2 regions of the Micromonospora sp. NPDC005174 genome follow, and region 2 is predicted to be linked to the other one. Evidence: riboswitches for the same ligand, from Rfam matches in the RefSeq annotation. Region 2 holds a riboswitch; the other holds the start of a gene.
What was found. Region 2 has a riboswitch for thiamine pyrophosphate ahead of ABZU91_RS23460 (ECF transporter S component). Riboswitches for the same ligand answer to the same signal wherever they lie in the genome.
Positions count from the first base shown of each region.

Region 1: another riboswitch for thiamine pyrophosphate. It lies ahead of thiE (thiamine phosphate synthase); the one in region 2 lies ahead of ABZU91_RS23460 (ECF transporter S component).

Region 1 covers NZ_JBEXIJ010000017.1:46,554-49,937, forward strand. Annotated here, with positions in the region: gene ABZU91_RS19555 (thiazole synthase) at 1-62, opposite strand, end outside; gene thiS (sulfur carrier protein ThiS) at 59-259, opposite strand; gene thiO (glycine oxidase ThiO) at 259-1,353, opposite strand; gene thiE (thiamine phosphate synthase) at 1,350-1,973, opposite strand; TPP riboswitch at 1,968-2,077, opposite strand; gene ABZU91_RS19575 (ThuA domain-containing protein) at 2,368-3,384, shown strand, end outside.
Region 2 covers NZ_JBEXIJ010000024.1:41,311-44,694, reverse strand. Annotated here, with positions in the region: gene ABZU91_RS23470 (AAC(3) family N-acetyltransferase) at 1-441, opposite strand, end outside; gene ABZU91_RS23465 (alpha/beta fold hydrolase) at 465-1,295, opposite strand; TPP riboswitch at 1,403-1,507, shown strand; gene ABZU91_RS23460 (ECF transporter S component) at 1,585-2,172, shown strand; gene ABZU91_RS23455 (ABC transporter ATP-binding protein) at 2,258-3,384, shown strand, end outside.

The DNA.
Region 1 (3,384 bases), on a different contig from region 2:
GTGCCCAGGATCAGCCGCGAGCCGAACGTCGCCCCACCCAGTTCGAACGGCACGCCGCTCACCCGCCCTGCGCGGCGGTGAGCACTTCGACGCGGTCGCCGTCGTGCAGCTCCGTGACCGGCCAGCCGGTCCGGGGCACCACCTCGCCGTTGACCGCGACCGCGACGCCACGCTGGTGCGGCGCGACGTCACCGACCAGATCGGCCACCGACGCGCCGCCGGGGACAGTGCGCCCGGTCCCGTTCACCGTCAACTTCATCACTCCTCCTCGAAACCGCGCATCGGGCCGGCGAACCGGTCGGCACCGAACCCGGTGAGCAGCGGGTCGGGCACTCCGGTGAGCACCAGGTCGGTGATCGCCTCGGCGGTGACCGGGGTGAGCACGATGCCGTGCCGGTGGTGTCCCGTGGCGGCGAGCACGTCCGGCCGGCCGGGCAGCGGCCCCAGGATCGGCGCGTTGTCCGGGGTGCCGGGCCGCAGACCGGCGACGGCCTCCACCAGGTCGTACTCGGCCAGCTCGGGTAGCAGGTCGACACCGGCGCGCAGCAGTCGCTGCACCGCGCCGGCGGTGACTGTGGTGTCCGACCGCTCCTCGACCGTCGCCCCGAGCACCACCTCGCCGTCGGTGCGGGGCACCAGGTAGACGTGCTCGCCGTCGGCGTACCCCCGGATCACGTGCCGGAAGCCCGGCGCGACGCCGCCGGGCGCACGCAGCCGCAGGATCTGGCCCTTCACCGGCCGCACGGGCAGTCCGGTGAGGGCGGCGGCACCGCAGCCGGCCGCGACCACGGTGACCCTCGCGTCCACGTCGGACAGCCGCCGGACCGGTCGCGGCACGAACGCCGCGCCGGCCCGCCGCGCGGCCGTGCGCAGCGCCGGTACCAGCAGCCGGGGATCGACCTGGTGGTCGGTGGGCGCGAGCGCGCCGCCGCGCACCCGCGGGGCGAGCGCCGGCTCGCGGTCGCGCAGCTCGGTGGGGCGCAGCGGCGTCACCGGCAGACCAAGACCCTGTTGGTACGCCCAGAGCCGGCGGGCCTCGGCCAGGTCGTCACCGGTCAGCCCGACCATCAGCGTGCCCTCGGTCCGGTAGCCGATGAGGGTGCCGCTGTCCTCGGTCAGCTCGGCGGCGAACGTGGGCCAACGGGCGGCGGAGGCCACCAGCAGCTCGGTCAGCCCACGCTCACCGAAGTACGCCTCGGCGACCGGAGAGAGCATCCCGGCGGCGACGCCCGACGCCCCCGATCCGGGTGCCGCGTCGTGTACCTCGACGCGCAGGCCCCGGCTGGCGCAGCGCCACGCGACGGCCAGCCCGATCGGGCCCCCGCCCACCACCGCCACCTCGGTACGCGTCACGCCAGCGCCCGCAGCAGTTCGGCGGTCGCCCGCGCGGGGTCGGCGGCCGAGCAGATCGCCCCGACCACCGCCACCCCGTACGCCCCGGCGGTCCGGAGCGCCGGCACCCGGTCGGCGGTCACCCCGCCGATCGCGATGACCGGCACGTCGACGGCGTCGGCGACGTCGCGTATCCCGACGGTCCCGATGGGGTCGGGCAGACCGACCTTGGTGCTCGTGGCGTGGCACGGGCCGACGCCCAGGTAGTTGGCCCCGGCGACGACGGCCTCGATCGCGGTCCTCGGCTCGCGGGCGGTGGCGCCCAGCACGCCGGTTGCGCCGAGCACGTGCCGGGCCGCGGCGACCGGTAGGTCGTCGGCGCCGACGTGGCCACCGGCGGCGCCCACCGCGAGCGCCACGTGCAGCCGGTCGTTGACCAGGCACGTCGCGCCGTACGGCGCGCACAGCGCCAGCACCCGGGCGGCCAGGTCGTACGCCTCGCGGTCGGTGGCGGAGTCCTCCACCCGGACCTGCACGACGAGGTCGGCGCGGGCCGCCGCGAGGGCGGCCCGGACCACGGTGAGTGGATCGCGCCCGGGTCGGGTGTCGGTGATCAGATGCAGTCGGCCGAGGGACGGCACGGCAACGCTCCTCCCTGCGCCGGCATTACCCGGATCAGGTTCGACGGTCGGGGGCTGTCAGCCCCCCTCTCAGCCCGGTACACCGGGCTCCCGTGGGTTACTTGCGTGTCACCGTACGACACATCGCCTCCGCTGCCAAGGGAGAGCCCGCCGCCCCGGCGCGAGAGATCGATCGGGGTACTTTCTCCGGTCCTGTTCGGAATGTCGCCCGCCGTTGCAGAACCGTTACCCGCCGGCATCTTGCCGGACATCGATGCAGCAGAACTAATTTGTTCAGCGAATCGACAAAATGCCGGCGTGGACGCCCTGGCACGGCGTCTCCACCGGCTCCATCTGGGACGGTCTTCGGCGAGCCGGCCCCGCGAGTCCTGTCCACCGCGACATTGGAGGCGGCGTGTCCCGTTCTCGTCGTGCCCCCGTACCACTCACCGCTACCCTGTTGTCCCTCGCGCTCGCGTCGACGGCCCTGATCGGGTCTCCGGCGCAGGCGGCTCCGGTCGCAGCGCAGGTCCCACCGCGAGACGCGCAAGCCGCGACTCCCTTCTCCAAGGTGGTGCAGAAGACACCACCGAAGGCAGCGAAGGCCGCAGCGGCCGACCCCTACTCCGTCCTGGTCTTCTCGAAGACCGCCGGTTTCCGGCACGACGCCATCCCCACCGGCATCGCCGCCATCCAGCAACTCGGTGCCACCAACGGCTTCACGGTGGACACCACCGAGGACGGTGCCGCGTTCAGCGACGCCAACCTCGCCAAGTACAAGGCTGTGATCTGGCTCTCCACCACCGGTGACGTCCTGAACGCCGACCAGCAGGCGGCCTTCGAGCGGTACGTGAAGGCCGGCGGCGGTTACGTCGGCGTCCACGCCGCCTCGGACACCGAGTACAGCTGGGCCTGGTACGGCGACCTGGTCGGCGCGTACTTCGCCAACCACCCGCAGAACCAGCAGGCCACCGTCAAGGTGGAGGACCCGGCCCACCCGTCCACCACCGGACTGCCGGAGCGCTGGTCCCGGTTCGACGAGTGGTACAACTTCCAGACCAACCCCCGGTCGGACGTGCACGTCCTGGCCAGCCTGGACGAGAAGAGCTACACCCCGGGCGCCGGCGCGATGGGCGCCGACCACCCGACGGCGTGGTGTCAGGACTTCGACGGTGGCCGCTCCTGGTACACCGGCGGCGGGCACACCCGTGAGTCGTACGCCGAGCCCGAGTTCCTCAAGCACCTGCTCGGTGGCATCCAGACGGCGGCCGGCGTGGTCGACGCCGACTGTGGCGCGTCGAAGACCTCCAGCTTCGAGAAGGTCACGCTGGACAGCAACACCAGCAACCCGATGGAGCTGGACATCGCCCCCGACGGGCGGGTCTTCTACATCGAGCGCGACGGTCGGGTCCAGATCATCAAGCCGGACACC
Region 2 (3,384 bases):
GGCCAGGGTGTGCCCGGCGACCACCCGCTCGGCCGCCGGGCCGAGCGCGGCGAAGGACACCTGGGGGTGCCCGCTGCGCAGCGCCGACGGCCAGCAGCGGACCGTCTCGGCGAACACGCCCATGTGCCTGCTCGGCGTGACCACCGGGTCGAAGCCGGGCATCTCGGCGCGGATCAACGGCCACCAGTCCACCGGCACCGGCGGATTCCGCCACTGCGCCGGGTCGCTGTTGTCAGGTGTGTGGGTGGGCACCACGATCGTGCCGTCCGGACCGAGGGCGTCACGCAGGGCGAGCACCAGCGCCTGCGGCCCGCCACAGACGTAGCCCAGCGGGCGCATCCCGGCGTGCACCAGCACCGTCGATCCGGGGCGTACGCCCAGTAGGCGCAGCTCCGCGGCGATCGACCGGCGAGTGCCCGGCCCGCCGACGGGAACGGTCACGACTCTCCCCCGCCCGGCACGGCTCAGGCCGTCCCGGCGACCCGCGCCAGGACCGCCTCGGCCAGCACGGCGGGCGCGGCGTCCGGGATCCAGTGGCTCACCCCGGCCAGGGGTACGAAGAGGTAGTCGCCGGTCACGTTCGCGGCGCACGCCTCGGCGGCGGCCCGGCCGATCGCGACGTCCCGGTCGCTCCACACGTACGTGGTCGGTACGGCGACCGGGCCGACGGCGGCCAGGTCGGCACGGGACATGGCCCGGTACCAGTTCAGGGCGGCGGTCAGTGCGCCCGGCTCGCGCATCGGGTCGGCGTAGCGGTCGACGCGGGAGGCGTCGCCGACCCCGCCCAGCAGCTTGCGCAGCGCCGTCGCGTGCCACGCCAACAGCACCTTCTCGGCCTTGCCGGGTTTACGGAACAACGCGATGTACGACGAGCGGGCCTTCTGCTGAGCGTCGGTGGCGAGCGCGTGCGCCATGGCCGCCGGATGGGGCACCGACACCGCGGTCAACGTACGGACACGCTGAGGGTGCGCGGCGGCCACCGCCCAGGCCACTATCGCGCCCCAGTCGTGGCCGACCAGGTGCACGGCGTCCAGACCGAGCGCGTCGAGCACCGCGACCGCGTCGGCGACCAGTTCGGGGATGCGGTACCCCGCCACCTCGGCGGGCCGGGCACCCGGCGAGTAACCCCGCTGGTCCAGCGCGTACGTGCGCAGGCCGGCGGCGTGCAGTGGCGGCACGACCGCGTCCCACTCGCCGCTGTGCTGCGGAAACCCGTGCAGGAGCAGGATGGGGGCACCGTCGGACGGGCCGCCGGTGCGTACCTCGAACGTCAGACCCCGCGCGTCGACCTGCATGATCGTCAGCCTACCCAGCCGTCGTCGTGCCGGCCCGGATGCGCGCACGTCACGACGCCCTGCTGGGCTGTTACCCCTGGTCGGTGCTAGCGTCAGCGAGACAACTTCACATCCGACAGGGGAGCGCACAGCGCTGAGAGTGCGGGCACGCCCGCAGACCCTCGAACCTGATCTGGGTAATGCCAGCGCAGGGAGTTCGGTCGACCTCCAGCCGCGCCGTGAGTCCGGTGCCACCGGACGCGCGGCGTGCGTCTTCTCCTGGTTCGTTTCACTGAACTGGGAGCACAGCATGGACAACACCACCAACCGCTGGCGCACGATCGACATCGTGGTCGCCTCGGTGATCGCGGTCGCCTTCGGCGTCATCTTCTGGGCCTGGGGCCTGGTCTGGAGCGCCACCGAGGGCGCGTTCGCCTTCTTCCCACCGGCGCAGACGCTGATCTACGGCGTGTGGCTGCTGCCGGCCGTGGTCGGCGGGCTGGTCATCCGCAAGCCCGGCGCCGCGCTCTACTGCGAGACGGTGGCCGCGGTCGTCTCCGCGCTGCTGGGCAGCCAGTGGGCCGGCACGGTCATCCCGCAGGGCATCGTGCAGGGCATCGGGGCCGAGCTGGCGTTCGCCGCGTTCCGCTACCGGTCGTACCGGCTGCCGACAGCCGTGCTGGCCGGCGCGCTGACGGGCCTCAGCGCGGCCCTGTTCGACTTCTTCGTCTGGAACGCGGACTACGCGCTGGGCGACTACCGCATCCCGTACGCGCTGCTCACCATCGTCAGCGCCACGATCATCGCGGGTGTCGGCGGCTGGCTGCTCACCCGCGCCCTGGCCAACACCGGCGCCCTGGACCGCCTCCCCTCCGGCCGAACCCGCGCGCTGATCTAGACCTGCGCGCGCACCCCGTGATCAAGAGGTTCGCGTCATCGGCAGGCGGAATTCTGACGCGAACCTCTTGATCACCGGCGAGGACATGGAGGGAGGGGTCGTGGGCGTACTGCTGCGGGGTTTCGGGTGGCGGCACGCCGGGCGGCGGGCCTGGGCCGTACGCGGGGTGGACCTCCGGGTGGAGGACGGCGAGCGGGTCCTGCTGCTCGGGCCCTCGGGGGCCGGCAAGAGCACCCTGCTCAGCGCGCTGGCCGGGCTGCTGGCGGAGGACTCCGGTGAGCAGGAGGGCACCGTCGAGATCGACGGGCTCGACCCCCGCAAGGGCCGGGAACGGGTCGGCATCGTCTTCCAGGACCCGCAGACCCAGCTGGTGATGGCACGCAGCGGCGACGACGTGGCGTTCGGGTTGGAGAACCGGGGCGTACCGACCGACGAGATCTGGCCACGGGTCGACGAGGCGCTGCGGCGGGTCGGCTTCCCGTACCCCCGGGACCGCGGCACCGCCGCCCTCTCCGGCGGCGAGCAGCAGCGTCTCGCCCTGGCGGGCGCGCTGGCGCTGCGGCCCGGCCTGCTGCTGCTCGACGAGCCCACCGCCAACCTCGACCCGGACGGGGCTGCCCTGGTCCGGGGCGCCGTGGCGGGCGCACTGGACGCCGACACCACCCTGATCCTGGTCGAACACCGGGTCGCCGAGGCGTTGCCCCTGGTCGACCGGGTGGTCGTCCTGGAGCCCGGCGGTGGGGTCCGCGCGGACGGGCCACCCGACGTGGTCTTCGCCGCGCACGGTGACACCCTCGCCGCCGAGGGGGTCTGGGTACCCGGCCATCCCGTCGCGCCGCGCCGGGCCACCGCCGCGGCCGGCGACGTGTTGCTCACCGCCGACCGGCTCGGCCTGCCGCCCCGGCTGGGCTCCACCGATCTGACGGTACGCGCCGGAGAGGCGCTCGCCGTGCGCGGACCGAACGGCGCCGGCAAGTCCACCCTGGCGCTGCTGCTCGGCGGGCTGCTCAAACCGGGCACGGGCCGGGTCACCGCCTCGGCCGAGCTGGCCGGCGCCCACCACCGCACTCCCCCGCACCGCTGGCGCGCGCCCGCGCTGGCCCGACGGATCGGGTCGGTCTTCCAGGACCCGGAGCACCAGTTCGTCACCGGCACCGTCTTCGACGAGCTGGCGCTCGGCCCACGCCGGACGGGCCAACCCGAGGCGGCGGT